Regions from separate parts of the Streptomyces sp. NPDC091280 genome, predicted to be linked through region 1. Evidence: riboswitches for the same ligand, from Rfam matches in the RefSeq annotation. Region 1 holds a riboswitch; each other region holds the start of a gene.
The links. A riboswitch is a leader RNA that binds a small molecule or an ion and turns the genes downstream of it on or off. The one in region 1 is predicted to bind cyclic di-AMP.

Region 1 (7,382 bases):
TGACCTTCGAGGCGTACAGCGCCTGCTCGACCTGGGCGGTGAAGCGCTCGGCCTCGGTGCGGCTGAGCGGGGGAGTGGTGCCGCCGGGCAGCCCCCGGTAGGCGGCGCGCAGGTCCGCCTGGCTGGAGGAGGCGCGGGCGAAGGTGGCCTGGGCGATGGCGGTGACCGGCGAACCCAGCTCCAGTGCGGTCTGCACGGTCCAGCGCCCGGTGCCCTTCTGGCCCGCCGCGTCCTTGACGATGTCGACGAACGCCCCGCCGGTCTCCGCGTCGGTGTGCGCCAGGACCTCGGCGGTGATCTCGATCAGGTACGAGCCGAGCCGCCCCTCGTTCCAGCGGCGGAAGACGTCCGCGATCTCGGCGGGCGGGTAGCCGCCGACCTGGCGCAGCAGGTCGTAGGCCTCGGCGATGAGCTGCATGTCCGCGTACTCGATGCCGTTGTGCACCATCTTCACGAAGTGCCCGGCGCCGTCCGTCCCGATGTGCGTGGAACAGGGCTCGCCGTCGACCTTCGCGCTGACCGACTCGAACATCGGACCCAGCACGGCGTACGACTCCGCCGAGCCGCCCGGCATGATCGACGGGCCGTTGAGCGCGCCCTCCTCGCCGCCGGATACCCCGGCGCCGACGAAGTGCAGGCCCTGTTCGCGCAGGGCGGCCTCACGGCGGCGGGTGTCGGCGAAGTGCGCGTTGCCGCCGTCGATGATCATGTCGCCGGGCTCCATCAGCGCGGCGAACTCGTCGATGACGGCGTCGGTGGCCGGACCGGCCTGCACCATGATCATCAGGCGGCGGGGGCGTTCGAGGGCGGCCACGAACTCCTCGGCCGTCTCGGCCGGGACGAAGGCACCCTCGTCGCCGTACTCCTTCATCAACTCGTGGGTGCGGTGCGGCGAGCGGTTGTGGACGGCGACCGTGTAGCCGTTGCGGGCGAAGTTGCGGGCCAGATTGCGGCCCATCACACCCAGGCCGGTGACGCCGATCTGCGCGGTGGCGTCGGCGGCGGAGCTGTTCGGTGCGGATGCGTTCATGGGGTGCCTGTTCTCCGAATTGGTGACGTGGCGGGTCGGCGCGGGGCGCCCATGACCGCTGGTACGTGCGCGATGGCGGATTGACTCGAAATTCCGCGTGATTGGGAGCGATCTTGTCGACCGCCGCACGGCGCGGACCGCCGGATGCGAAGATCGCTGCCCTGGGAGGGAGCGGCCATGGGCGAGACACGGGTGCGGTGCGCGACGTTCAACGTGCTGCACGGTCAGCTGATCCGTCCCGACGGCCGTCCGGCGGCCACCCGCCCCGAGGACCCCGCGGAGCCCCTCGCCGAGGCCGTCGCGTCCCTGGACGCCGATGTGCTGGCCCTCCAGGAGGTCGACCGCTTCCAGGAACGCTCCGGCCGCCTCGACCAGGCGGCGGTCGCCGCCGAGGCGCTGGGCGCCCGCGACTGGCGCTACGCGACGGCCCTGCACAGCCGTTTCGTACCGGACCGCGGCTGGGTAACCGACCCGTCCCAACCCGCGCTGCGCGTCCACGGCCCCGACGCCCTGGAGCCCGAACTCCCTTCCCAGGGTGTCGCGTTGCTCACCCGGCTGCCGGTCCGCGAATGGCGGGTGCTACGGCTCTCCCCGGGCCCGCTGGCCGTGCCGCTGAGGGTCGCCGGGCGGGCCGCTCCCGTGCTGGCCCGCGATCAGCCCCGGGCCGCGCTGGCCGCCGTACTGGAAGGCCCGCAGGGGCCGTTCACCGCGGTGGCGGTGCATCTGTCCTTCGTGCCGGGCTGGAACATCGGCCAGCTCCGCGCCGTGCGCCGCTGGATCGAGGAGCTGCCCCGACCCCGGGTGCTGATGGGCGACTTCAACTTCTTCGGCGCCCTTCCCCGGCTCACCCTGAACGCGACCGCGCCACGCGGCTGGCGGAGTGCGGCCCGGCAGGCGACCTTCCCCTCGCACCGGCCGCTCGTCCAGCTCGACCACATCATGACGGCGGGGCTCGGCGCGGACGCGGTGGGGGCGGTGGACGTGCCGCGGGCGGAGATCTCCGATCACCGGCCGCTGGTGGTGGACCTGTCGCTGTGAGTCAGTTCCACAGCGGGTAGGTCACGGTGTGCTGGAACTTGTCCGGCCGCGCCCCGGGGTACGTGAGGGTGATCTCGCCGTACTGCCGCAGCCCCGGATGCCGCTTCCAGGTCTGCGCGGAGTCCAGCCGCACGGTCACCGGGAAGGAGTGGAACCTGCCTGCCGCGCAATAGGGTTTGCAGTCGTTCACCACGTTCACGCCCGTGGCCGTCGCGGAGTCGGCGTTCCAGTCCGTCCAACGCAGCTGTGTCAGACGGCTGTTGCCGTCGCCGCAGGCCAGCATGAAGTCGGTGGGACGCACCTCGGGATGCCACAGGCAGTCGACCAGCACGGTGTCCCGGAACTGCCGGTGGGCGGTCACCGGCGCCGTGTCCTGGGCCGCCGACGAGGTGCCGACGGCCGGCCCGAGCAGGGCGGCGGCACAGAGCGTGACGACTCCGACCATGGTGTGCTTGTACATGTCCGCTCCCGGCCGCCCGATCGTCCTCGTCGCCCCGCACCCGCACCGGCGGTGGCCCGCCTGCCGGGGCGCGGTCGTCGTGTCCCTCTCGACGCTACGACCGTGCTCCAGGATGCACCACTCGTACGGGCCGCCGGCACGGTTGGCCGGGAGTGATCCGAGGTGTGCGGTCGGGGCCGGGAAATGCCCGGCCCCGACCGGATCACGCGGGGCGTACGGCGCCCCGGATGGCGGCGGAACCGGCGTAGAAGATCGACTCCTCGCGGATCGGAGTGCCGGGGCTCGGCGCGTGGATCATCAGTCCGTTGCCGGTGTAGAGGCCGACGTGGTCGACGCTGTCGTAGAAGAAGATCAGGTCGCCGGCGCGGATGTCCGTGAGCGGGACGAGGGCGCCCGAGCCCGACTGTTCCTGGGCGGTGCGCGGGAGCAGGACGCCCGCGGCCTTCCAGGCGGCCTGGGTGAGGCTGGAGCAGTCGTACGCGTCCGGTCCCGCCGCGCCCCACAGGCAGGGCCTGCCGATCTGTGCGCGCGCGAAGGCGAGGGCGGTGGCGGTCTTGCTCTGGGTGCCGGCGTCCGGTGCGGTGGGGGCGGGAGCGGGGATCACCGCGACGGGCGCCGGGGCCTGGACCGGAGGGAGCGTGACTTCCGGCGCCGGGGGCGCGAGCGTGGGGGCGACGGACGGTGCCGCGGCGAACGAGACCTCGGGGGCGGGGGCGGTCGGCTGCCACTGCTGCTCCGGCGGGCGCCAGGACGGCTCCGGCGCGGGCTGCCAGGCGGGCTGGGGCGAGGGCTGCTGCGGGATCAGCGGTATCTGCCCGGTGGACCAGACCGGTTGCTCGGCCACGACCGGCATCTGCCCCGTCGACCAGAGCTGTTGCTCGGTCACCGCAGGGAACTGACCGGTGGACCAAGTCTGTTGCTCCGCCACCACCGGCATCTGGCCGGTCGCCCAAGGCTGTTGCTCGGTCACCACGGGCATCTGGCCTGTCGACCAGGGCTGTTGCTGGGTCACCACGGGCATCTGCCCCGTGGACAACGCGGCCTCCGGGGTGGACCAGGCCGTCTCCGGGGGCGGCCAGGTGGCGCCCGTCGGCGTGGCCTCGGTGCGCGGCGAGCCGATCGACGGGAGCAGATCCAGGCTCGCGGTGAGCGGGTCGAACGCCGCCGCGGGGGCGGTCGCGAACTGCTGTGGTGCCATGACGCGCGAGGCCGGCATCTCGACGGCCGGAGCGGGCGGTACCGGCGGCAGGTCGAGGACGGTCGCCGTCGGCGTCTGCGCCATCTGGGCCTGAGCCATCTGTGCCATCTGGGCGAGCTGCGACATCTGCGGCGGCTGCGGTGCTTGCGCCTGCGGCACCTGCGTCTGCGTCATCTGTGCCAGCTGCGGCATCTGTGCCGTCATGGGCGACTGCTGAGCCTGCGGTGCGGCGGGCGGCAGCGCGGCGATGGGTGCCGGGGCCGACTCCGGTGCGGAGGGCGTGAGTTGAGGTGCGGTGGTGGTGCCCATGGTCAGCTCGGCCATGGCGCGGCCGGACTGCGCTTCGAGCGCACGGCCGGCGCCCTCGGGCTCAGGACGCCGTTCGGGCCGCTCGGAGCGTTCGGGGCGGGACTCGGCCGGGCGGGCCTGCGCCCTGCCGGGCGGCAGGGCCGCCGGTACGGTCGGGCCCAGCTGGGTGCGGGCGCGGTCGAACAGCTGCCGGGTGACGGCTTCGACGGCGGGGTCGGAAGGACGTGACGCGCTGGGGCGGGATTCGACGCGCTTGCGCGGTTTCCCCGACATCGCACGCGTGGCGTTGTAGGTCCCGGTGGCCGTCTCGGCCCTGTCGTAAAGGGAGTTGATCCGCCGCTGGACTTCGTCACGGCTGGGTCGGTCTTCCACGGTGGGGCCACTGCCTCCGGTGCGCGTACCTCGTTCTGCCGGCATGGCAGACGTGCTCCTTCCGTATCGCGCCTACCGGGTTAGCTGTCGGGTTCGGGCGGCGATCACGGAAGGTTTGCCCTACGACCCTTGCCCACAGGGGCAGTTGGGTCGATTCACCCCAAGTCGGTTGGGTCCCCGGCTCCGGTTGCCGCGAGCGGCGCGCCGGACTCAACGCAAGCCGCGCGGCCCGGCGCTGATCGCCGGAGTAGGTCGTACGGCCTGAGCGTCAACTTAGCCAACGTGTGTGCCTCGTGTGAAGGTTGAAGCGCGATATGTCCGATACGTTTTTGTGACCTTTACCTCGCCCTGGTGCACCGAAGGGCCGGGTGGCCGCCGGGTCGGGTGATCCATAAGAGGTCGCTATGAATTTCTGGGACGGTTGAACACACCGGGTTCCGGCTCCGTATTGGGTCGGGGGATTTCCATGCCGGGACGAGCCGGGCCGACCGATACGCGTAGGAGCAACTTCCTTGGCACGCAACACGCGCAGACGCCCCACGGGCGCACGACGCGCGACGATGGCAGCAGTCGCCCTGATGCTGGGCGGCGGAGGACTGGTGGCGGCGAACGTCTACGCGTCGGCGTCCGAAGGCGGTTGGGGCGGTGACTCCGCCCAGCAAGGGTCTCCGGACGCGGCGTCGCGCGGCGCGACGATCGACTGCCCGGACATCGGCACCCAGTTGACGACGGTGCCCGCCGGGGCGAAGACCGACGTCGACAAGGAACTCGCGCTTCTGGACCAGCAGATAACCGAGGCCTACCAGAAACTCCAGGACTCCAGGGACGCCATCCGGCAGGACGCGTCCTTCGCCGACAACGCGATCATGAATCCGCTGAAGGAGAAGCGGGCCGCGACCATCGGGCGGATCGACGACGCCATCGGGCGCGTCGGGGACCGGCCGCAGGGACTCGACGCGCTCGCCGCGTGCACCCTGATCGCACCCAAGAACGACACCGGCGACCAGGGTGACCAGGGTGGCGACGGCGGCGATCAGAGCGCCGGTTCCAGCGCGAGTGCCAGTGCCGGCGGCCAGGGCGGTCAGGGCCAGCAGGGCAACGGGCAGTCCACCAACGGGCCCGTCGCCTCGGACTACGCGGACATCACCTCCGTACAGCCGAACGTGAACGCTCCGCAGGAGCAGGCCAACGCCTCGCGCGGTACGTTCGTCACCGCCTGCGGGGTGAACGCCAACGGCCTGTTCAACTCGGACAACGTGATCGTCGCGCCCGGTGTCTCCAACGGCGCGCACCACTTCCACGACTACATCGGCAACCAGTCCAACAACGCCTTCGCGAGCGACCAGGATCTGGCGAACGCCGACACGAGCTGTGAGAACCCGGGCGACAAGTCCACTTACTACTGGCCCGTGTTGCGCCTCCAGAACGGCAAGCAGGAGAGCGACGCCGACAAGCCCGGCGGCGGCACCGAGGGCAACTCCGGTGAGATCGTCACGGCCAAGCAGGTCACGCTGACCTTCGAGGGCAACCCGCAGAGCAAGGTCGTCGCGATGCCGCGCCTGCTACGCATCATCACCGGCGACGCGAAGGCCTTCGTCAACGGCCCGGCCAACGCCAACGCCTCCTGGAGCTGCACCGGGTTCGAGGACCGGCAGCTCAAGGACAAGTACCCGCTGTGCCCGGCGGGCAGCGACGTGGTGCGCACCTTCAAGTTCCAGAGCTGCTGGGACGGCCGCAACATCGACAGCGCCAACCACCGCACCCACGTGGCCTTCGAGGCCGCGGACGGCGCCTGCCCGGCCGGCTTCGAGGCCATTCCGCAGCTGGTGCAGCGGATCGTCTACGCCGTCGACGCGCCGAGCCTCCAGGACGGCGGCAAGACGACCCCGCTGTTCGCGGTGGACTCCTTCCCCGAGCAGCAGCACAAGCCCGTCACCGACCACGGCGACTTCATCAACGTCTTCGACGAGGGCCTGATGAACGACATGGTCACCTGCATCAACAACGGCCAGAAGTGCGGCGCCGGCACGGACAACGACCCGGGATCGGGCGGCGGTTCGGGCAACGGTGGTGGCAATGGCGGCGGCAACGGCAACGGCAACGGCAATGGTGCGGGCGGCGGTTCGGGTGAGCCGCAGGAGTCCCCGACGGCCACTGAGTCCGCTACGCCGACGGCCACCGCGACCGCGTCCGACGAGCCCGCGGGGAACGGCGGCAACGGCGGGAATGGTGGGAACAGCGGAAACGGCGGCAATGGCGGCAACGGTGGCGGCGACGACCAGCCCACCGCCGAGCCCACCACGAGCGCTCCGGACACCGCGACCACCGACCCCGGTTCACTGACCACCGCGGTCGCGATCCCCAAGGCCGACACGAAGACCGAGGGCGCCAAGTCGACGCCGACGCAAGGCGGTTCGGACGACAACGCGGCCACCGGCGGTGAGGTCGGGAGCGCCGTGCAGACACCGCCCGACACGTCCTCGGGCGGCGAGAGCTACGCGGCCGTGGGCCCGAACCAGCCGCAGGCGCAGGGCGGTCTGGCCGAGACGGGCGCGAACCTGTGGCCGGCGATGGCCGGAGCGCTGCTGCTCGTCGCCGGATTCGTGGTGCTGTACCGGGGCAAGCGCAGCACTCGCTGACACCCCCGCCCGGCTGTGACCGACGACGGCCCGGCCGCCCCCTCACGGGGGTGGCCGGGCCGTCGTGCGTACCGCGTGGCCGGACGGTCAGACGGCCGGTGCCGGGTACGTCGGGTACTCGACCCCGGAGACGTGCTGCACGACCCGGACGACCTGGCAGGAGTAGCCGAACTCGTTGTCGTACCAGAGGTAGAGGATGGCGTTGTCGCCGTCGACCTTGGTGGCGCCCGCGTCGATGATCGAGGCGTGGCGCGAGCCCATGAAGTCGCTCGACACGGCGTCGGGGGCGGTGGTGAAGTCGATCTGCCGCTTGAGCGGGGACTTCAGCGAGACGTC
Region 2 (7,382 bases), on a different contig from region 1:
GCGGTCGGTGTCCAAGGGCGCGTTCACCAGCGCCGTGCAGCGGCTGCTGCCGGCCGTGGCACCGGAGGACCTGGTGCCTTCGGCGGCCGGGGTGCGGGCGCAGGCCGTGCTGCGGGACGGCACCCTCGTGGACGACTTCCTGATCAAGGAGGGCCCGCGCGCGGTCCACGTCCTCAACGCCCCGAGCCCGGCGGCGACCGCGTCCCTGCCGATCGGCCGGGAGGTGGCCCGGCGGGCGCTGGCCGTGCTGGAGCGGGCGGAGGGCGTCCGGCTCCCGGTGCGGCCGACGGCTCCCGGTGCCCCGTAAAATCGACCCATTGTGTCTGACTCCCCCAACACCCCCGACGCCCCCGCCCGGCCCGCGCAGCGCACCCGCAGGGACGAACCGCGTTTCCCCGACGGCCCCAGGCCCGACCCCGCGGGCTCCCACTACGAGCGCCGCATCCGGAGCTTCCAGCCGCGCCGGAGCCGGGTGACGACCGCACAGGCGGAGGCGCTGGAGCGGCTGTGGCCCAAGTGGGGGCTGGACATCGACGGGCAGCGGGTCATCGACTTCGGGGAGCTGTTCGGCAACGACAACCCCGTCGTGCTGGAGATCGGCTTCGGGATGGGCGAGGCGACCGCGCAGATGGCCGCCGCCGACCCGGCGACGAACATCCTGGCCGCCGATGTGCACACCCCGGGCCAGGGCAATCTGCTGGGCCTCGCCGACCACCACGGGCTCGCCAACGTCCGGGTCGCCAACGGGGACGCGATCATCCTGCTGCGCGAGATGCTCGCCCCGGACTCGCTCGACGGGCTGCGGGTCTACTTCCCCGACCCCTGGCCGAAGAAGCGCCATCACAAACGGCGGCTGATCCAGGAGGAGTTCCTGACGCTGGCCGCGACCCGGCTCAGGCCCGGGGCGACCGTGCACTGCGCCACGGACTGGGAGCCGTACGCGGAGCAGATGCTCGAAGTGCTGGGCGCGCACCCGGACTTCGAGAACAGCCAACCCGACGGCGATTTCGCGCCTCGTCCGGACTTCCGGCCGCTGACCCGTTTCGAGGGGCAGGGACTGGACAAGGGTCATGTCGTGAACGATCTGCTGTTCCGTCGCGTACCCCACGACGACCAGCACTGACGCCAGGCTCCCTCGCGGGCCGTGCCCTTACCTCGTTAGGGTCGATGCCGTGGCCACGTACTCGCCGTACCCCCCGCACCCCGGCCACCCGGCCGGTGGTGTGCCCGGGCACGTGCCGCGCGGGCGCTGGTGGCACCGGACCGGGGTCCGCTACGGCGCGCTGATCGCCCTGCTGGCGCTCTCCGGGCTCGTCATCCTCGCGCTGGTACGCCAACAGACCGGCACGGAAGGGTTCTTGGTGGGTCTCGGGCTCGCCGTGCCGCCGGTGCCGCTGCTGATCGCCGCGTTCCGCTGGCTGGACCGGGTCGACCCCGGGCCCTGGCGGAACCTCCTCTTCTCCTTCGCCTGGGGCGCCTGCGCCGCCGCGCTGATAGCGATCGTCGCCAACAGCTTCGCCACGCGCTGGATAGCGACCGCGACCGCCGACCCGACCAGCGCGGACACCCTGGGCGCGACGGTGATAGCGCCGATCGTGGAGGAGTCGGCGAAGGCGGCGGCCGTGCTGCTCGTCTTCCTGTTCCGCAGACGGGACTTCACCGGGATCGTCGACGGGATGGTGATAGCCGGGGTCACCGCCACCGGCTTCGCGTTCACCGAGAACATCCTCTACCTCGGCACCGCCTTCGGCACCGACCAGCTCACCGGCGACCGCGGCTTCACCTCCGTGACGGCGGCGACCTTCTTCGTGCGGATCGTCATGTCCCCGTTCGCGCACCCCCTGTTCACCGTCCTGACCGGCATCGGCTTCGGCCTCGCCGCCCGCTTCCCCGACCGGCGGCACGTCCGGCGCGTCCTAGCCGCGCTGACCGGACTACTGCTCGCGATGGGCATGCACGCGGTCTGGAACGGCTCCTCGACCTTCGGCCAGTACGGCTTCTTCGAGGTCTACGGCCTGTTCATGGTGCCCGCGTTCGGTCTGCTGACCTGGCTGGCGGTCTGGACCCGGCAGCGTGAACTGCGCGCGGTGCGCGAGGAGTTGCCGGTATATGTGCTCGCGGGCTGGCTGACCCCGGGCGAACCGTTCGTGCTCGGCTCGATGCGGGGCCGCCGGCTGGCCCGCGAGTACGCCGGCCGGCATCTCGGCCGCCCCGGCGCCCGCTCGGTGGCCCGCTACCAGGCCCGCGCGACCTCCCTGGCGTTCCTGCGGCACCGGGCGGCGCGGGGCCGCGCCCGCGCCGACTTCGCCGTACGGGAAAGGGAGTTGCTGCACGAGCTGTGGCAGGGGCGGGAGGTGGCGCGGCCCGCGCTGGAGTACGCGGCGCGGGCGGTCGCGCCGCCGGTGCCGGTGGTGGTGCCGCCGTGGCCGGTGTACGGGGTGTACGGGACCGCGGCGGCGCCGCAGTCCGCGTACAACCCCTACCGGAGCTGACGACCCTCAGGCGGAGGCCTGGTTCAGGCGCTCGATCTCGGCGTCGGTGAGCGTCAGTTCGGCCACGGCGAGCAGGTCGGGCAGCTGCTCGACGTCGCGGGCGGAGGCGATCGGGGCGGCGACCGTGGGCTGGGCGGCGAGCCAGGCCAGGGCGACCGTCGCGACGGCGGCGTCGTGGGCGCGCGCGATCTCGTCCAGGGCGGTCAGCACCTGCCGGCCGCGCTCGGATTCGAGGTGGCCGGCGGCCCGTCCGGCGCGCGGGCTGTCCACGGTCGTGCCGGGCCGGTACTTGCCGGTGAGGAAGCCGGCCGCGAGGGCGAAGTAGGGCAGCGCCGCGAGGCCGTTGCGCTCGGCCACGTCCCGGAGTTCGCCCTCGTAGGTGTCGCGGGAGACGAGGTTGTAGTGGGGCTGGATCGCGACGTAGCGGGCCAGGCCCTCGCGGTCGGAGAAGTCGAGGGAGGCCTGGAGGCGTTCGGGCGTGATGTTGGAGGCCGCGATGTACCGCACCTTGCCCGCCGTCACCAGTTCGTCCAGGGCGCCGACGATCTCCTCGACCGGCACCTCGACCTGGTCGAAGTGGGTGTAGTAGAGGTCGATGTGGTCGGTGTCCAGGCGGCGCAGGGAGGCGTCGGCGGCGGCCTTGATGTTGGCGGCGGACAGGCCGGGGAAGTCGGGGTGCTGGCTGACCTTGGTGGCGATGACGACGTCGGAGCGGTTGCCGCGGGCCTTGACCCACTTGCCGATGACGGTCTCGGACTCGCCGCCCTGGTTGCCCGGGGCGAACGCGGAGTAGGAGTCGGCGGTGTCGACGAAGTTGCCGCCCGCGGCGGCGTAGGCGTCGAGCACCGCGAAGGAGGTGGCCTCGTCGGCGGTCCACCCGAACACGTTGCCGCCGAGGTTCAGCGGGAAGATCTCCAGGTCGGACCGGCCCAGCTTGCGAAGAGAAGTCATGCTCCACGTCAACCGCCGGACCGGAACCGGATATTCCATCAGGTGGGTCAGGGGTTGAGGCCCTTGCTGCGCAGCCAGGGCGCCGGGTCGCTCGCGGTGGCCGCGCCGTTGATGTGGACCTCCAGGTGGAGGTGCGGCCCGGTCACGTTGCCGGTCGCGCCCACGCGGCCGATGACGTCTCCGGTGGCGACCTTCTGGCCGACGCTGACGTTGATCGAGGACTGGTGGCAGAACCACAGCTCGGTGCCGTCGTCGAGGGTGAGGATCGTGCGGTAGCCGTAGGAGCCGGCCCAGCCCGCCTCGGTGATCGTGCCGCTGTGGATGGCCTTGATCAGGGTGCCGGTGGGGGCGGCGAAGTCGAGTCCGGTGTGGTAGCCGGAGGACCACATGGAGCCGGCCTGGCCGAAGGTGCCGGTGATCGTGTACGAGGCGACCGGCAGCGTGTACTGCTTGGCGAGCGCGGCGAGTTTCGCGCTCTCGGCCTTCTTCTTGGCGGCGGCCTCGGCGGCCTTCTTCGCGTCGGCGGCCTTCTTCGCGGCGTCCTGCTCGGCCTTCGCGGCGGCGGCGTCGAGCTGCTTGGCGACGGCGGCCTCGGCGGCGGCCTGGGACCGGCCGTCGACCTGGAGCTGCTGGTACTCGGCCTGCTCCATGATCCGGTTGCGCAGCAGTTCACCCGCGTCCGAGGTGCCCTTGGCGGTCTCGTTGGCGGTGACGCCGACGCTGCTGAGCGCGGTCGCGGAACCCTTGGGGGTGCTCGCGGAGTCGTCCAGCAGATGACCCACGGAGGGCAGGTCGGGCAGGGAGATCGAGACGGGCGGCTTGCCGGTGTTGGCGCTGGCCATCCCGCCGGCGCTCACGGCGGCTATGACACCGACGCCCAGGACGGTGGAGCTGCGGGCGAATCCCCCGCCACCACGCTGCTTGGCGACACGGTGCTTGCCGCGGTTGGGAAGAACGGTCTCCGCGCTGGGATTCCACTCCTCCCAGGGGCCCTCGTCGGGACGGTGACCGCCGTAGACGAACGGGGCTTCTGGGGCAGCCTGGTTGGACGCCACGTGGGCGTGCTCCTTTCCTTCCTTCTCGCCTACCGGGTTAGCTGACGGGTTCGGAGCAGGAAGGTCTCCTACGCGCGTAAACCGGTCGTGTTCCCACGACTGTCGACGTGCGATTCACCCCAAGTGGTGGTTCCCCGGTTCCCTCGCGGGATTCGGCGCGTGCGCACGGAGCTGTCTCTTGTGACGGCTGGGACGACCGTGCTGCGTTATCGAACGTTAATAGACACGGGCGTCCGTTTCCAAGCCCGTTCGCTTGATCATTAACCTTTCCTTGCTGGACGAAAGGGCCCACCACCGGCGAAAAACGGGTGAGTTGACCGGTCACGGCCGACGTACGGCGATCATCGCCATGTCGTCCGCCATCCCGCCCCCGGCATAACGGCGCACCTCTTTGGCGAGGATTCCGAGCAGTGCCACCGGACTGCGGAAGGTCCGCCCGGCCAGCCGCTCCCCCGGGTCGTAGAACACACCGTGGCCGTCGCGGGCCTCGGTCAGCCCGTCGGTGTACAGGAGCAGGGTGGCGCCGCCGGGGAACGCGAACTCCTCGGCCCGGTCGGGCCAGTAGCCCAACTCGCCCATTCCCAGGGGCAGTGCGGGCTCCTTGACGAGCAGGGCGTCCACGCTGCCGTCCGCGCGCAGGAGCAGCGGCGGCGGATGGCCGCGGTCGACGATCCGTACGACACCGTCGCCGTGCGGGAGTTCGGCGAGGACGGCCGTGGTGAAGCCCTCGACCGCGTCGAGCCCGTCGCGCCGGGTGCCCTCGCGCGCCAGCGCCCGCTCCAGCCGCTGCGCGACCGCCTCCAGGGTGGCCTCCTGCTCGGCCGCCTCCCGGAACGCCCCGATCACCACGGCCACGGCGGCGACCGCGCCCATGCCCTTGCCGCGCACGTCGCCGACGACCAGGCGTACGCCGTGCGGGGTGTCCTGGACCGCGTACAGGTCGCCGCCGATGAACGCGCCCTCCTGGGCCGCCTCGTAGCGGGCGGCGATCTCGAACCCGCCGATCCGCTCGGCCGGTTCGGGCAGTACGGCGCGCTGGGCGGCCTCGGCGATCTCGCGCACGGAGGCGAGCTGTTCGCTGCTGCGGCGGACCAGGACGTTGATGAGGACGGCGAGCGCGGCGACCGTGGCCACGGTGGCCGACTCGGTGAGCGCGTCGATGTGGAGGAGGATGCCGAGCCTGAGGTGGATCACCAGGACGACGGCGACGGAGGCCAGCCCGGTGAGGACGGTGCCGCGCCGCGAGTAGAGCGGGGCGGCGATCAGCGGGGCGGCGGTGAAGAAGGGGGCCGCGGTGAAGTCCTGCGGGGTGAAGTAGTCGTAGAACGCCCCGACGACGAGCAGCAGCGCGGGCAGCCGGCGGACGAAGGCGAGGCCCCGGTCGGGCACGGGATCGCTGCGCACATACCGACCGTCCTCCACGCGTCCAGTCTTTCGTGGCGGGGGGAGGGTGGCGAGCGGGGTGGGCCGACCGTGGCGGGAGAAACACCTAGGGCCGGAATCCATTTCTGGACTCCGGCCCTAGGCCTTGAGTAGCGGGGACAGGATTTGAACCTGCGACCTCTGGGTTATGAGCCCAGCGAGCTACCGAGCTGCTCCACCCCGCGCCGTTGTGTCTCCAACTATACGCCATCCACGGGGCCCGATGTCACACACGTTTCAGTCGGCGGGGTTACCGGCGTGCGTGAGGGTCTCCCAGGAGACGAAGAGGTCGTCGCTGCCGGCCGGGCGGGTGCTCGCGGCGAGCCGGTGCGCGGCGGGCACCTTCATGCCGAGCCGGTCCTCCAGGTGGTTGAGCGGGACCTCCAGGTCGGTCCCCATGTTCCGGTCGACCTTCCCGCCGCACAGCCAGGCGGGGGCGGCCTCGCCCAGCTGGTAGCGGGCGTGGAATTCGAGGGCGGCGGCGAGCCGGTCCTTGACGTCCTTGTAGAGGTCGACGCCCTGGTGCCAGGCGGTCTCGGCGATGTGCCCGGTGGCGGCCAGCGAGTACCCGACGTGCTTGAAGTTGCGGCAGGTCTCCTGGGCGATGCCGTCCTTGAAGGTGGTCTGCTTGAACCAGTACGTCGTGAGCTTCTGCGGGGTGGTGACGGTGGAGCGGGCCGGGGTGAGCGGCACCTTGCCGTCCTTCTCCAGGTAGAAGTAGGCGGGCACGCGGTCGCGGAAGCGGGCGACGGCCGCGTCGAAGGCCTTGTGGTCGTCGAGGAAGACGGCGATGCCGATCGCCGCGTCCGTCATCGCGAGGTCCCAGTTGCCGTTGTAGTCCGGCAGGTCCTTCGTCACCTCGGGCTGGTAGGCGGTGCGCAGCATGGTCGCGAACCGCCGCACCCGGTCGGCGGGCCATCCGGCGCCCGGCGCGTACCGCACGATCTCCGCCGCCCGCGCCCAGGTCGACCCGGCCCACGCGGTCTGGAGTCCGGCGTCCTCGGAGGTGTGCTCCTTCATCTTCGCCGACCAGTCGTCCATGATCTCCCGCGCCTTGAGCGCGTGGTGCTGCTTCCCGGTGATGCTGAACAGCAGGGCCTGCGTGTACGCGGCGATGGCGTCCTCGCGCTCCTCGACGCACCCGTGCGCGGCCTTGCCGTTCCAGGGGCAGTCGACGTCGGCGTAGGGCTTCGCCGTGTACTTGTACGACCCGTACTTGCTGTCCCGCATCCCGAAGTACGCCTTCAGCCAGGGCTGCTTCCCGGCCGCCACGTTCTTGCGTACGGCGTCCAGCTGCGCCTTGCTGACCAGCACTCCGGGATGCGTGAACGCCGCACCGGCGGGCAGCGCCCGTGCCATGGTCCGCGTACCGGTGTCCGCCGCCCCGCACGAGGCGAGAAGCCCTACGGCCACGGACGCGCCCAGCACCGCCACTGCCCTCATGTGTCCTACCTCCGCGTTG
Region 3 (7,382 bases), on a different contig from region 1:
CCTCGACGCCGAGGACCTGACCGGCGCGGAGCGCCACGCGCGTGTGGCCCTCGGGAGAGAGGTGGAGCCGGTCGTCGTCCCAGGCCCGCCGGTCCTGGACCGTCTTCAGGGACCACAGGTCGAGCACCGGGCAGCCGTAGCGGTCGGCGATGGCCCGCACATGTCCGTTGTAGGTGGCGATCTTGCCGCGCAGATGCTTGAGGACCGGCACACCGCGGGTGTCGAAGCCGGTCGTCACCAGGACGGTGCCAACCGCGGAGGTGAGGTCGGCGACCGCGCGTTCGAAGCGCTCGGCGACCTCGTCGGGGTCGGTGCCAGGACGGATGATGTCGTTGCCGCCCGCGCAGAAGGAGACCAGGTCGGGGCCGATCTCCTTGGCCCGGGTGAGCTGGTCGGCCACGATCTGGTCGAGCAGTTTCCCGCGTACCGCGAGGTTGGTGTACGCGAAGTCGCCCTCGGGCCGCCGGTCCGCGAGCAGTACCGCGAACCGGTCGGCCCAGCCGACCATCGCCCCGTCGGGCCCGGGGTCGCCGACGCCCTCGGTGAAGCTGTCCCCCACCGCCACGTACGACCCGATCACTGATCTGTTGTCACTCTTCGAATCGTTAGCCACGGCAACCATAGTTCACCCTGGAGTGTGACCTACGCGATCGTAATATGGGGTTGACGGGCGGTGAGATAAGCCACTTGTAAAGGGTTGTCCAAAGTCGGAATAAGCCCCTGGCCAGGGACGTTGACCCCGGGAACGGTCTCAGCCCCGGCCTCCCGAGTCGGCCGACCGAGTCAGCCGACGGTGACGCCGTGCGAGCGGAGGTAGGCGACCGGGTCCACGTCCGAGCCGTAGTACGGCGTGGTCCGGATCTCGAAGTGCAGGTGCGGGCCGGTCACATTGCCGGTCGCGCCGGAGAGGCCGATCTGCTGGCCCTCGGTCACGGTCTGGCCGGCCGAGACGGACAGCTGCGACATGTGGGCGTACTGCGAGTACTCGCCGTCCGCGTGCCGGATGACGACCTCGTTGCCGTAGGCGCCGTCGTAGGCCGCCGAGACGACCGTGCCCGCGGCGACCGCCTTGACGGTGGTGCCGGTCGGGACGACGAAGTCGACACCCGTGTGATAGCCGCTGGACCACATACTGCCCGCGACGTGGTAGCCGGTACCGATGGTGCCGCCGGTCACGGGGAGGGTGTAGCCACCGGCGGTGCTGGTGGTGTCGGAGCTCTGCGTCGCCGACGTGTCCTTCTTCGACGAGGAGGAAGAGGACGAGGAAGACGACGAAGACGACTTGGACGACGAAGTCGAGGAACCGCTGGAGGACTTGGTGGTGCTCGCGTCCGTGTCCGTGGTGGCCTTCCCGCCGAGGGACAGCTTCAGGCCGGGATGGATCAGCGACGGGTCCGAGCCGATCGCCTCGCGGTTGTCCTGGTAGATCTTCTTCCAGCCGCCGGTGACGTCCTGCTCGTCGGCGATCTTCGCGAGCCAGTCGCCCGCCTTCACCGAATACGTCCTGACGCCCTCGGTCTTCGCCGTGGCCGCCTTCCGCGTCACCGACTTCTCGGCCGCCGGAACGGACTGAACGGCCTTTTCCGGAACGGAGGTCGACGTGGCCGCGTGCGCGCCGCCGGCTCCCATGAGCGGAAGGGCGAGCGCGGCGCCCCCGGTTCCGGCCACGGCTATCGAGCGGGTGAGGCGCTGGGACTTGGGACGGCGGTGCTTACCCTTCGCGGGCATGGCGAATTCCTCTCCGGCGCCTGCGGGGTGAGCTGTCGGGTGCGGGCTGGAGATGCCCGGCCGCGCGCTGGTCGCGGCTTTACCCCAAGCCCGTTCCGGAGACCGGAACAGGCGTACTACCTGTGGGTCCCCCGCTCCTGCCGCATACGGGTGGGTGTGTGCGGAGTCCGGTCGGCGGCAGGATTGGGCGTCCGTCCGGATTGGTGGCGAACGTAAGCGAGGAAGACGCAACGGGACAAGCAGGAGGTTCCACGGTTTTGGGTTTCTTGTGATCTCCTGTGGGAATTCACAGTCACCCTCCGTGAATTCCCACCCGACTTCGCCTTCAATTCCCCTGGAAAAGCATGTCAATTACGTGAACATGACGAGCGACGTACGGTCACGGATATGACGCTGCTCACGTACAACCTCTCAGGTTCCCTTAATCCAGAGCGAGTTGTGACGAAGCCTGCAATTCGGGTAGAAGGCTCAGATACGACGCAGCCGGAGAACCGTCGCATCGAGGTCACCGTGCAGCCCGGTCCGCAGCCCGTGGTGCAACAGCACGGCACCACGGTGGACTTCGCCCGTTTCGAGGCATTCGTACGACGCCGTCGGGTCGAGCCCGCGCAGCCGCAGCGCCGGGACCGGCTCGCCGTAGTGCTGCGCCTGGAGCAGGGCGAGGACCACGCTCTCGTCGCCGCGCGTGTACTGCACGGCGCTCAGTCCGCCGGTCGGCGGGCGCAGCCGGTGGAGGTCGCCGTGCTGCACCAGCGGCCGGATCTCCTTGTAGAGGGTGATCCACTCGCGGGCTTCGGCGAGTTCCTCCTCGGTCCACTCGGAGAGGTCGCCGCCCACGCCGAGCACCCCGGCCATGGCGCTCACGAACCGGAAGCGCAGGCTGCTGACCCGGTCGTTGAGCTGGGTGTTCGGGCTGTCGGTGACCCAGGCGGCCATCACGCGCGCGGGGTGGATCTGGCTGAAGCCGTGCTGGATGGCGAGCCGGTCGAGCGGGTCGGTGTTGTCGGAGGTCCACACCTGGTCCGTACGGCTCAGGATGCCGAGGTCGATCCGGCCGCCGCCGCCCGAGCAGGACTCGAAGGCCACCCCGGGGTGGGCCTCCCGCAGCCGGTCCAACAGGGCGTACAGGGCGCGCACATGGTCGACCCAGAGGCGCTGCGGATAGGCGTCGCCGGGCCAGCCCGCGTCCGTGAAGCAGCGGTTGAAGTCCCACTTCACATAGTCGATCGGGGCGCTGGAGAGCAGCCCGTCGAGCTGCTCCCACAGGTATTCCTGGACGTCCTCGCGGGCCAGGTTGAGGACGAGCTGGTTGCGGAACTCCGTGCGCCTGCGCCCCTCCTGGTACTGCACCCAGTCCGGGTGGGCGCGGTAGAGGTCGCTGTCCGGGTTGATCATCTCGGGCTCGACCCAGATGCCGAACTGCATGCCCAGCGCGTGGACGCGGTCGGCGAGCGGCTTGAGGCCGGCCGGGAAGCGGTCCGGGTTGGGGGTCCAGTCGCCGAGTCCGGCGCGGTCGCTGGTGCGGGCGCCGAACCAGCCGTCGTCGACCACGAACAGTTCGACACCGGCCGCCGCCGCGCGCTGCGCGAGCACCTCCTGCTGCTCCTCGGAGATGTCGAACTGCGTGGCCTCCCAGGAGTTGTAGAGCACCGGGCGGTCCTGGTCGGCGTCCGGCACGACGTACGTCCGCTGGTAGGTGTGCCAGGTGCGGCTGGCGCCGCCGAAGCCGGCGTCGCTCCACAGGGCCGCGAAGAGGGGCGTCGTGAAGGACTCCCCGGGCGCGAGGCTCAGCAGCCCGGACTCGTCGTACCCGGCGCCGCCGGTGATCTGCACGCGCGCGTCCGGGAGTTGGGCCACGGCGATCCGCCAGGACCCCGACCAGCCGAGGGCGCAGCCGTAGACCTCGCCGCGCTCCTCGGTCGCGTCGGTGTCGAGCGCGACCCAGGGGAGGTACTGGTGTCCGGTGTGGCCGCGCCGGCTGCCGATGACCTTCTCACCGTAGGTGAGGGGGGAGCGCACGAGTCGTGACTCGGCGGCCCAGCGTCCGTGCACGTGCGACAGCTGCCAGTCCTCCCGGTCGGGCAGTGTCCAGGTGGCGGAGTCGGCGCGCAGCAGCTCCAGCGGCTCGGTCCCGTCGTTGTCGAGGACGGTCCAGCGCTCGACGACGTCGCCGCGCGTGCGGTAGTGCAGGGTGATGGCCAGTCCGGCGTCGCGGAAGCGGAGGCGCAGTTCGTCGCCGTCCGTCTCGTGGCCGTCGAAGGTCCACTCGGTGCCGCGCCGCTCGGCCGTGCGCACCGACAGGGCGGGGCGGACGAAGCGGGGGCCGCCCTCGACCGGGTACTCCTCGCGGCCGTCGAGCGGGGACTCGAAGGAGGAGCCGCCGGGGAGCGGGCGGGCGGCGAGTTCCTCGGCGTCGGCGAGTGCGATGCGGGGGCCCCAGTGGAGATGGAGCAGTTCGTCGCGTTCGGTGAGATGGACGGCGTAACTGCTCGTGGGGCCGGACAGCACCCATGTACGGCCGTTCTCGGCGGTCTCCAGCATCAAGTCCCTCACAGATTCGAACATGTCCACTCAAGCGTCAACATCATCAAGGGTGCGGGACCCGCGAGGCAACGTCTGGGGAGAAGTCATGGCCTGTGGAAAGTCGCTTCACACGTCCGGGTGAGCGAGGTCGGCCCGGCCCGGCGGGAGACCCTGGTCAGCGCCGTCAACGGCCTCCGGGGCGCGATGTGCATGTCGTATCGTCGACAGGGTGCCCGCCGGTGAGCCGCGCCGCCGGGCCGAGTGGGAGGAGCCCTCGTGACGCAGCAGATTCCGTCGACCGAGCCGGAGTTGTCCGGAGTGCGCAATTTCCGGGACGTGGGCGGGCTTCCGACGGTGGACGGCCGCAGGGTGCGCCACGGCGTGCTGTTCCGCAGCGGCCATCTCGCGCACGCGACCGAGGAGGACGCCGCGTTCCTCGGCTCGCTGGGCCTGCACACGGTCTTCGACTTCCGCAACGCGTCGGACCAGAAGCTGGAGGGCCCCGATGTCGAACTGCCCGGTGTGCGCAACGTGAATCTGCCGCTGTCCGACCCGGCGGACGGCTCCGAGTTCTGGAAGATGGTCCGCGACGGCGAGACGGAGCAGCTGCGCGAGGTCCTCGGCGACGGCAAGGGCGCCGACCGGATGATCGCCTCGTACCGCACGATCGTCACCGAGCGCACCGCCGAGCACTCCCAGGTGCTGCACGCGCTCGCCGAGGACAGCGTCCCCGCGCTGATGCACTGCGCGGCCGGCAAGGACCGCGCGGGCCTGTCGATAGCCGTGACGCTGCTCGCCCTCGGGGTGGAGCGCGAGGCGATCGTCGCCGACTACCTGGAGTCGAACGCCAAGCACCGCCGCTACAAGGTGCGGCGCAGCGACCCCTCCTCGGCGGGCTACACCCCCGAGGTGATGGAGCTGCTGAGCCCGCTCTTCGACGCCCGCGCCGAGTATCTGACGGCGGCCTTCGACACCGTCGAGGAGACCTGGGGCAGTGTCGACGCCTATCTGGAACAGGGGTTGGGGATCACTCCGGAGATCCGGGAGCGGCTGCGCGAGCGCCTGCTCGACTGAACCGGCGCCCGCGGCGGGCTACTTGGCGCCGACCGAGAACAACAGGTAGATGAAGGCCGCGAAGAGGTGGCCCACGGCGATGTAGATGAGCAGCCGTACCCACAGGGCGCGCGGGAACCTGTCCTCGATGTTGTTGCCGCTCATGACGTCTCTCCGGTGATCGGGCCCAGGCACAGGGCGGCCGTGGGACTCTGCAACAGGGTGTGCACGAACAGGACCTCGACGCCGCTCTCGTCGGCGGCGGCGAGCCGGTGCGGGGTGAGCGAGTCGAAGTGCGCGCTGTCGCCGGGCCCGAGGACGTGCGCGGTGTCGCCGAGCCGCAGCCGCAGCCGGCCGGTGAGGACGTGGAGCCACTCCTCGCCGGGGTGCACGCGCACGATGTCGCCCTGGGAGCCGTGGGGGATGCGGACGCGCAGCGACTGCATCCCGCGGCCGGGGGCGCCGGCCTGCCAGTACGTCCAGCCGCCCGCGCGGGTCGGTTCCATGTCGGCGGCGCGTACGACGGCTTCCCGGTCGGTGACCGTCTCGCCGAGCAGGTCCGAGACTGTCGTACCGTAGATACGGGCGAGTGCCAGCAGCATCGGCAGCGAGGGCTGGCGCTGCCCGGTCTCCAGCCGGGAGAGATGGGCGGGCGAGAGCCCGGCCGAGCGGGCGGCGGCCTCCAGGGTGAGGGAGGCGCGGCGGCGCAGGGCGCGGAGCTGGGGTGCGACGGTGGCCGGCAGGTCGTCGGACGGTCCGGCCGGCGGTTCCGGCTCGGTCCCGGGCTCGGCCTCGGTGTCGGAGGGGCTCATGCCTCCATTCAGCCGGACTTTTGCCCCTGCGGCAAATTTCTTGCCACAGAGGCAAAAACCTCGGTTCTCGCGGCTCAGCGGTTGGCGACCGCCTGCTTCACGAGCGTCCTGCTGAAGTCCCACATCAGTCCGCCGCCGCTGTGCGCGTCGTCCATCACGGCCGTGAAGGCCTCGACGAACCGGTCCACCTCGCGCTCGCCGACGATCAGCGGCGGGATCAGCTTGATGACCTCCAGGTGGTCGCCGGAGACCTGGGTGAGGATGCGGTGCCGCTGGAGCAGCGGTACGACCACCATCTGCGCGAACAGGCCCTTGCGGGCGGCCTGGAGCATGGTCCAACGGCTGCGCAGCTTCAGCGACTTGGGCTTGCCGAACTCGATGCCGATCATCAGGCCCCGGCCGCGTACGTCGGCGAGCAGCTCGTACTTGTCGACGAGCGCGGCCAGCCGGGTCCTCAACCGGTCGCCGGTGGCACGGGCGTTGGCGACGATCTGCTCGTTCTCCATGACGGACAGCACGGCGAGGCCGGCCGCCATGGCCTGGGCGTTGGACCCGAAGCTCGCCGAGTGGACCAGCACGCGGTCCATGGACGAGTAGACCTTCTTGAAGATCCAGTCCTTGCCGAGGGTGGCGCCGACCGGCACATAGCCGCCGGAGAGCGCCTTGGCCACGCACACCAGGTCCGGTTCCACGCCGTCCTCGTGCTGGTAGGCGTAGAAGTCGCCGGTGCGGCCGAGCCCGGTCTGCACCTCGTCGGCGATGAGCAACGCCTTGTGGCGGCGCAGGAGTTCCTGTGCGGCGCGCAGATAGCCGGGCGGTGCCTCGTGGACGCCCTTGCCCTGGATCGGTTCGACGACCAGGGCGGCTACGTCGCCCTTCTTCAACTCCCGTGCCAGGGCGTCGAGATCGCCGAGCGGTACGGCGGTGTCGGGCAGCAGCGGGGCGAAGCCGTCGCGGAAGCCGTCCTCGCCGTTGACGGAGAGCGAGCCGGTGGTCAGGCCGTGGAAGGCGTGGTCGCAGTACAGGATCCGCGGCTTCCCGGTCGCGTAGCGGGCGAACTTGAGCGCGGTCTCGACCGCCTCGGTACCGCTGTTGCCGAAGAACACCCGGTCCAGGTGCGGGCTGTGGGTGAGCAGCTTCTCGGCGAGCAGACCGGGCAGCGGCTGGCAGTCGAAGCGGGTGAGGTCGGCGAGCTGGGCGTCGAGGACGTCGTGCAGCGCCTTGCGGACGACGGGGTGGTGGCGGCCCAGGCCCATCACCCCGAAC
Region 4 (7,382 bases), on a different contig from region 1:
TGTACGTCCTGTACATTTCTTACAGATGCCGAAGGAGGGGTACCCATGACCCGACCGTTCGCCCGCCACGTCCTGCCCGAATTCACCGAGCGCACCAGTTCCGGGCACCGGACGCTCGACCCGTACTCGAAGCTGCTGGAGGAGCGGATCGTCTTCCTCGGGACACCGATCGACGACATCGCGGCGAACGATGTGATGGCCCAGTTCATGCACCTGGAGTACCTGGCACCGGACCGGGACATCTCGCTGTACATCAACTCGCCCGGTGGCTCCTTCACCGCGATGTCGGCGATCTACGACACGCTGCGGTACGTCACCTGCGACGTGGAGACGGTCTGCCTCGGCCGGGCCGGCACCAGCGCGGCGGTGCTGCTGGCGGCGGGCACCCCGGGCAAGCGGGCGACGCTGCCGGGCGCGCGGATGGAACTGCGTCAGCCCTCGCTGCCCGAGCCGATCCACGGACAGACGAGTGATCTCGCCATCCAGGCCGAGGAGTTGGCGCGCACCCGGTCCCAACTGGAGGCCGTGCTCGCGCTGCACACGGGCCGGACGGCGGAGCAGGTCGGCGCGGACATCGAGCGGGACCTGCTCATGGACGCCCGACAAGCCCTGGAATACGGGCTGGTGGACCGGATCGTGGCGACCCGCAAGACCTCGTTCACCGAGCCGGGCGGGGAGTGAGCCGCGAATGCTGCCGCCGGAGCTGCCGCCGCTGCCCGCGCTGACGCGTGCCGAGGGCGAGTTGATCGACCGTTATCTGGACGTGGCCGACCTGCTGGGCCGGATCAACCCGGCGCACCACGGGGACACCTATCGCGGACTGCGGGCCGCCCAGGCGCTGGTGGCCAAGGCCACCGAGCTGCGGGACGCGCTGGCGCTGATGCACCAGCGGGGCGAGACCGAACTGCACGCGCCCACCCTCGCGCGGGCGCTGCGCGTGCTGGACGGCGAGCGCCGCACGGCCCGCGTCACCATCCCCGCGCCCTCCGACAGTTGACGGACCCGCGGCCGTCCAAAGCGGGGTCGAAACGGGCCGAACGGCGTACCCCCGATCGGTGGAGTCGCCGCTCCGCCCATGCGGCCGTCCGGCCTGCGCACCACGCGTAGGCGGAGGGCGGGGCGAGGTGTTCCGGTGCTGGTCCGAGGGCTGCGCGCCCTCGACACGCCTTCGAACACCGCTGCGTTCACCCGAACGGGTGGGTGGTGAGTAACCCCACAAATCCCCGATTCCGTTGGGCTTTTCGGACATTCATAGGTGAAGATCCCTGTCTGACGACAAGACCCCGCCGCAGCGGCGGGGCGATCCGGGCGGACGCCGAGTCCTGCCGCCGCCCGGATGACAGGTCGACAGGATTGCATCGGCAGGAGTGGAGGACCCAAGCACGACGGGTCGCCGGGACGGTCACGCCATGACCGGGTCGAGCAGCCCTTGGGGTGAAGCCGCGAGTGTGCGGCCGGGCAACTTCGCCAGCCCGAATCCGACAGGTCATCCTTCACAGGCGGCTGACGAAGGGTTGCGCATGACTGCGCTCAATCGTGTCCCGTCGCTGATGGTCCGGGCCGGTACGGCTTCGGCCTTCGCCATCGCCGCCGTGGGCGGTTCCGTCGTGATCCCCGGTGTCGCCTCCGACGCCGCGGCGGCGACACCCGCGACGAAGGCACTCCAGGTCGCGGCGTCCAAGAAGGGCGCCCCGTACAGGTACGGGGCCACCGGACCGGGCCGCTTCGACTGCTCCGGGCTCACGCTGTACTCGTACAAGAAGGCGGGCAAGAAGCTGCCCCGTACGGCGGCCCAGCAGTACAACAAGACCCACCACATCTCGGCCGGGAGCCGCAAGGCCGGGGATCTGGTCTTCTTCCACTCGGGCTCCAGCGTCTACCACGTCGGCATCTACGCCGGCGGCGGGAAGATCTGGCATGCCCCGAAGACCGGGGACGTGGTGCGGTTGCAGAAGATCTGGACCAAGAGCGTCTGGTACGGCCGGGTCAGCTGACCCGCGTCGAAAACTCCCGAGGGGGTGGCGGTCTCCTGACGGACCGCCACCCCCTCGGGTGTACCGGCGCACTCAACACCTCGTGCTACGGCTCCTGTTGGCCCGCCGCGGTGACCGGCCGGGCCGGGACCGTCCAGGGCACTTCGATGGAGACCGTCTTGCCGCCCTCCAGGGTGGGCCTGACCCTGAGCCTGCCGCCGCACTCCGCGGTCAGCCAGCGGATGATGACCATGCCCCGGCCGTTGTCCTGCTGGACGGCGGCCGGCAGGCGTTTCGGGAAGCGGGGATGGCTGTCGGTGACGCCGATGCGCAGCTGTTCGTCCCGCTCCAGCTCGATGTCCACCGTGAAGGTGGGCGACTGTCCGAAGGTGTGCTGCACGGCGTTGGTGGCCAGTTCGGACACGATGAGGCGGATGGTGTCGGCGACCTCCGTGTCCGCCGGCAGTCCCCATTCCACGAGGGTCCCGACCACGTAGGAGCGGGCGGTGGAGACCGAGGCGGGATCGCTCGGCAGAGTGACGGATGCTTCCAGATGGTCTGCCATGGCGCGGTCGTCCCTTTCCCGCGGGACCGGTGTCCGACACGGAGCGGATGGTTCGAGTACGGTCCCGGACTGGTGCTTCTTCGCCAGACTGCCATTACCGCGTCGCCAACGGTGCCGATCCACCAAGATATGCATATATCTGTCGCTCAAAGCGGTGAACTCTGCGAACCCAGACTCTATTTGGGCGGCTCGGAAGGAGTAAGGAGAAACCCATGCAGTACGGTCCCGCGGTGCGCCGCCGGAAACTGGGCGCCGAACTCCGCGCGCTGCGTGCGGACGCGGGGCTCACCAGCGGTGAGGCGGCCCGGCTGGTCGGCTGGCACCAGTCGAAGGTGAGCCGCATCGAGACCGGCGCGAGTGGCGTGAAACCGCCGGACGTCCGCTTACTCCTGGACGCCTACCAGGTCGGCGACACGCACCTGCGGGACATGCTGCTCGTACTGGCGGGCTCCGAGGACGGGGGCGGTCGGCACCACTGGTGGCACGCCTACCGCGGGGTGCTGCCGCCCGCCTACCGGGACTTCATCAGCCTGGAGTCACAGGCCAGCACGATCCGCACCCTGGAGACCTCGGTGGTCCCCGGACTGCTCCAGACCCCCGAGTACGCGCGGGCGGTGACCCGGGCCGCCGTGGGCGGCCTCGACGACGAGGGGCCGGAGCGGCTCGACGCGCTGGTGCAGGTGCGGCTGGCCCGGCAGGACATCCTGCGGGCGGATCCGCCGCTGGAGCTGAGCGTGGTCCTCGACGAGGCGGTGGTACGCCGGGAGGTCGGCGGGCCGGGTGTGATGGCACGCCAGCTGACACGGCTCGCGGAGGCGGCCCGGCTGCCCCAAGTCAGGCTTCAGATCTTGCCGTTCGCCGCAGGAGCACACATCGGCATCACCGGGCCTTTCGTTATCTTCTCCTTTCCGAGCACTTCCGATCTGGACGTGGTTGTTCTCGACCACTTGACGAGTAGCCTCTACCTCGAACGGAAAGAAGACCTAGAGGCCTACAGCGAGGCCTTCAACACCCTTCAGTTCCACGCCCTTTCGCCCGAGGACTCGTTGGACTACATCGCCGGGATAGGTGACGGCGCGTAAGGAGGCACCATGTCTGCACTGCCTCGGAACGTACCTTCCAGTACCGATCTGTCCGGCGTGCGGTGGCTGCGCAGCAGCTACAGCACGGGAGCCAACAACTGCGTCGAGGCGGCCCGCCCGCACTCAGGCCCCCGCGCGGGGCTGCTCGCCGTACGCGACTCCAAGGACCCGCAGGGACCCGCTCTGCTCTTCTCCCCCGAGAGCTGGACGGGATTCCTCGGCGCCTTCCACTGACCGGTTCCCCCCGTCAGCGACGCACGACCGTGTCACGCCGACTCATGGTCGCGTCTCGCCGATCACACGTACAGCGCGTTCGATCTCGGCCCCGGAGAGGTCCGCTCGGGCGGTCAGCCTGAGCCGTGAGATGCCGTCGGGCACGGAAGGAGGACGGAAGCAGCCCACGGCCAGCCCTGCCGTACGGCAGTCGGCCGCCCATTGCACGGCCGCCTCCGGGGACGGTGCCCGCACCGACACCACCGCGGCGTCCGGACGTACCGCTTCCAGACCCGCGGCGGTGAACCGTGCGTGCAGTTCACTCGCCACGGCGCGCGCCCGGGCGGCCCGCTCGGGCTCGCGCCGCAGCAGGGTGAGCGCCGCCAGCGCCGCCCCCGCGGCGGCCGGCGCCAGGCCGGTGTCGAAGATGAACGTCCGTGCCGCGTTGACCAGATGGTCGATCACCCGGGCCGGACCGAGCACGGCCCCGCCCTGACTGCCCAGCGACTTGGACAGGGTGACCGTCACGACCACGTCCTCGGCCCCCGCGAGCCCCGCCGCGTACGGCACCCCGCGCCCGCCCTCGCCCAGCACCCCGAGCCCGTGCGCGTCGTCGAGCAGCAGCCCCGCCCCGAACTCCCGGCCCGCCTCGGCGAGCGCCTCGACCGGAGCCGCGTCCCCGTCCACCGAGAACACCGAGTCGGAGACGACCACGGCCGGCCCGTCGTGCGTCCGCAGCGCCTTGCGCACCCCCTCCGGGTCCCCGTGTCCTACGACCTGGGTGGCGCCCCGGGCCAGCCGGCAGCCGTCGATCAGGGAGGCGTGGTTGCCCGCGTCGGAGACGATCAGCGAACCGTGCGGCGCGAGCGTGGTGACCGCGGCGAGGTTGGCCGCGTAGCCGGAGGAGAAGACGAGGGCCGCCTCGAAGCCGGTGAACTCGGCCAGTTCGCGCTCCAGCCGCGTGTGCAGCTCGGTCGTACCGGTGACGAGCCGCGACCCGGTTGCCCCGCCGCCCCAGGTCCGGGCCGCCGCCGCGGCCCCCTCGACGACCTCGGGGTGGTGGGCGAGCCCCAGGTAGTCGTTGCTCGCGAGATCGAGGAGCGGGGAGTCGGCGGGGCGCGGGCGCAGGGTCCGTACGAGCCCGGCGCGGCGGCGCAGCTCCGCCTGGTCGTCGATCCAGCCGAACGCCATGGTTCCTCCGGGGCTTTTGTAGGCAGTGCACAGACACTAATCGGACGACCGGTCGCCCATGGTGTGGTGATACCCACACCCCCAGGGCCATGTCTTGTGCAATCTCTCCTTGGCCGCGAGCGGTCCCGTAGGACAGGATCGGGCCTCATGGACCTGCTGAACACGCTCGTGGACAAGGGGCTTCGGCGCGAGCTGCCGACCCGCGCCGAAGCACTCGCCGTCCTCGCCACCTCCGACGACGACCTGCTGGACGTCGTGGCCGCGGCCGGAAAGGTGCGGCGGCACTGGTTCGGGCGACGGGTGAAGCTCAACTACCTCGTCAACCTCAAGTCCGGCCTGTGCCCCGAGGACTGCTCGTACTGCTCGCAGCGGCTCGGCTCCAAGGCCGACATCCTGAAGTACACCTGGCTGAAACCCGACGACGCCTCGAAGGCCGCGGCGGCCGGGGTGGCGGGTGGCGCCAAGCGGGTCTGCCTGGTGGCCTCCGGCCGGGGCCCGACCGACCGGGACGTGGACCGGGTCGCGGGCACCATCAAGGCGATCAAGGACCAGAACGAGGGCGTCGAGGTGTGCGCCTGCCTCGGCCTGCTCTCCGACGGCCAGGCCGACCGGCTGCGCGAGGCGGGCGCGGACGCCTACAACCACAACCTGAACACCTCCGAGTCGACGTACGGCGACATCACGACCACGCACACCTACGCCGACCGCGTCGACACCGTGCAGAAGGCGCACGCGGCGGGCCTCTCCGCCTGCTCCGGCCTGATCGCCGGGATGGGTGAGAGCGACGAGGACCTGGTCGACGTCGTTTTCTCGCTGCGCGACCTGGACCCGGACTCGGTGCCGGTGAACTTCCTGATCCCGATGGAGGGCACCCCGCTCGAAACGGAGTGGCACCTCACCCCGCAGCGGTGTCTGCGCATCCTCGCGATGGTGCGGTTCGTGTGCCCGGACGTCGAGGTGCGTATCGCGGGCGGGCGTGAGGTGCATCTGCGCACGATGCAGCCGCTGGCCCTGAACCTCGCCAACTCGATCTTCCTCGGCGACTACCTGACGTCCGAGGGCCAGGCCGGTCACGCCGACCTGGAGATGATCGCGGACGCCGGTTTCGAGGTGGAGGGCGCGGGCGAGGTGACGCTGCCGCAGCACCGGGCGACGGTGGCGGCGGGCGGCTGCGGGTCGCACGAGGACGCCGGGTGCGGCGGGGGCTGCGGCGGCCACGAGGGCGCCGGAGTCTGCGGTTCCGCACCCGCCGCCGCGCCTACGGCCACCCCCGCGCCGCAGGTCGACGAGGTGCGCCGCGACCTGGTCTCCGTACGCCGTCGAGGTGCCGGAACGGACATCGCGCCCAATGCCTGACCCGACCGGCCGCCTGCCCGTCCCGGAGCTGCTGGAACTGGACCGGCGGCACGTCTGGCACCCCTACGGCCCGATGCCGGGCCGGGCCGACCCGCTCGTCGTGGAGTCGGCGAGCGGGGTGCGGCTCCGACTGGCGGGCGGCGGCGGGGAGTTGGTCGACGGGATGTCGTCCTGGTGGTCGGCGATCCACGGCTACAACCACCCCGTGCTCAACGAGGCCGCGCGCGAGCAGCTCGGCCGGATGAGCCACGTGATGTTCGGCGGTCTCACGCACGAGCCCGCCGTACGCCTGGCGAAGCTCCTTGTCGACATGTCTCCCGAGGGCCTGGAGCATGTCTTCCTCGCCGACTCGGGCTCGGTGTCGGTCGAGGTCGCGGTGAAGATGTGCCTCCAGTACTGGCGCTCGCTCGGCCGCCCCGCGAAACAGCGCCTGCTGACCTGGCGCGGCGGCTACCACGGGGACACCTGGCAGCCGATGTCGGTGTGCGACCCCGAGGGCGGGATGCACGAACTGTGGTCGGGCGTGCTCCCGCGCCAGGTGTTCGCGGACGCGCCTCCGGCCGCCTACGAGGAGTCGTACGCCGAGCATCTGCGCGAGCTGATCGGGCGGCACGCGCACGAACTGGCCGCGGTGATCGTGGAGCCGGTGGTGCAGGGCGCGGGCGGGATGCGGTTCCACTCCCCCGCGTATCTGCGGGTGCTGCGCGAGGCGTGCGACGCGCACGACGTGCTGCTGGTGTTCGACGAGATCGCGACGGGTTTCGGCCGCACCGGCGCGCTGTTCGCGGCGGAGCACGCGGCCGTGACGCCGGACGTGATGTGCGTGGGCAAGGCGCTGACCGGCGGCTATATGACGATGGCGGCGAGCCTGTGCACGTCTCGGGTGGCCGAGGGCATCTCACGGGGCGAGGTGCCGGTCCTGGCCCACGGCCCGACCTTCATGGGCAATCCGCTCGCGGCGGCCGTGGCCTGCGCGTCGATCGAACTCCTGCTGGGGCAGGA

Region 2: it holds a riboswitch for cyclic di-AMP, as region 1 does, so the genes downstream of both, ACIQPR_RS13360 (M23 family metallopeptidase) here and ACIQPR_RS22870 (NlpC/P60 family protein) in region 1, are expected to answer to the same signal.
Region 3: it holds a riboswitch for cyclic di-AMP, as region 1 does, so the genes downstream of both, ACIQPR_RS08100 (peptidoglycan DD-metalloendopeptidase family protein) here and ACIQPR_RS22870 (NlpC/P60 family protein) in region 1, are expected to answer to the same signal.
Region 4: it holds a riboswitch for cyclic di-AMP, as region 1 does, so the genes downstream of both, ACIQPR_RS38775 (C40 family peptidase) here and ACIQPR_RS22870 (NlpC/P60 family protein) in region 1, are expected to answer to the same signal.

The regions. Positions count from the first base shown of each region.
Region 1 covers NZ_JBIVUZ010000007.1:373,981-381,362, reverse strand. The annotation lists gene gndA (NADP-dependent phosphogluconate dehydrogenase) at 1-1,030, opposite strand, end outside; gene ACIQPR_RS22880 (endonuclease/exonuclease/phosphatase family protein) at 1,208-2,068, shown strand; gene ACIQPR_RS22875 (hypothetical protein) at 2,070-2,528, opposite strand; gene ACIQPR_RS22870 (NlpC/P60 family protein) at 2,731-4,452, opposite strand; cyclic di-AMP (ydaO/yuaA leader) riboswitch at 4,461-4,619, opposite strand; gene ACIQPR_RS22865 (DUF1996 domain-containing protein) at 4,968-7,046, shown strand; gene ACIQPR_RS22860 (glyceraldehyde-3-phosphate dehydrogenase) at 7,134-7,382, opposite strand, start outside.
Region 2 covers NZ_JBIVUZ010000003.1:716,527-723,908, reverse strand. The annotation lists gene lhgO (L-2-hydroxyglutarate oxidase) at 1-307, shown strand, start outside; gene trmB (tRNA (guanosine(46)-N7)-methyltransferase TrmB) at 320-1,123, shown strand; gene ACIQPR_RS13370 (PrsW family intramembrane metalloprotease) at 1,173-2,492, shown strand; gene ACIQPR_RS13365 (aldo/keto reductase) at 2,499-3,443, opposite strand; gene ACIQPR_RS13360 (M23 family metallopeptidase) at 3,491-4,498, opposite strand; cyclic di-AMP (ydaO/yuaA leader) riboswitch at 4,510-4,666, opposite strand; gene ACIQPR_RS13355 (PP2C family protein-serine/threonine phosphatase) at 4,820-6,004, opposite strand; tRNA gene ACIQPR_RS13350 (tRNA-Met) at 6,032-6,105, opposite strand; gene ACIQPR_RS13345 (alginate lyase family protein) at 6,158-7,363, opposite strand.
Region 3 covers NZ_JBIVUZ010000002.1:330,328-337,709, reverse strand. The annotation lists gene ACIQPR_RS08105 (SGNH/GDSL hydrolase family protein) at 1-580, opposite strand, end outside; gene ACIQPR_RS08100 (peptidoglycan DD-metalloendopeptidase family protein) at 784-1,728, opposite strand; cyclic di-AMP (ydaO/yuaA leader) riboswitch at 1,733-1,895, opposite strand; gene ACIQPR_RS08095 (alpha-galactosidase) at 2,197-4,269, opposite strand; gene ACIQPR_RS08090 (tyrosine-protein phosphatase) at 4,528-5,325, shown strand; gene ACIQPR_RS08085 (DUF6126 family protein) at 5,344-5,469, opposite strand; gene ACIQPR_RS08080 (helix-turn-helix domain-containing protein) at 5,466-6,116, opposite strand; gene ACIQPR_RS08075 (aspartate aminotransferase family protein) at 6,191-7,382, opposite strand, start outside.
Region 4 covers NZ_JBIVUZ010000015.1:187,280-194,661, reverse strand. The annotation lists gene ACIQPR_RS38785 (ATP-dependent Clp protease proteolytic subunit) at 46-681, shown strand; gene ACIQPR_RS38780 (hypothetical protein) at 689-997, shown strand; cyclic di-AMP (ydaO/yuaA leader) riboswitch at 1,336-1,517, shown strand; gene ACIQPR_RS38775 (C40 family peptidase) at 1,521-1,994, shown strand; gene ACIQPR_RS38770 (ATP-binding protein) at 2,080-2,538, opposite strand; gene ACIQPR_RS38765 (helix-turn-helix domain-containing protein) at 2,751-3,620, shown strand; gene ACIQPR_RS38760 (DUF397 domain-containing protein) at 3,630-3,854, shown strand; gene ACIQPR_RS38755 (8-amino-7-oxononanoate synthase) at 3,897-5,024, opposite strand; gene bioB (biotin synthase BioB) at 5,172-6,380, shown strand; gene ACIQPR_RS38745 (adenosylmethionine--8-amino-7-oxononanoate transaminase) at 6,373-7,382, shown strand, end outside.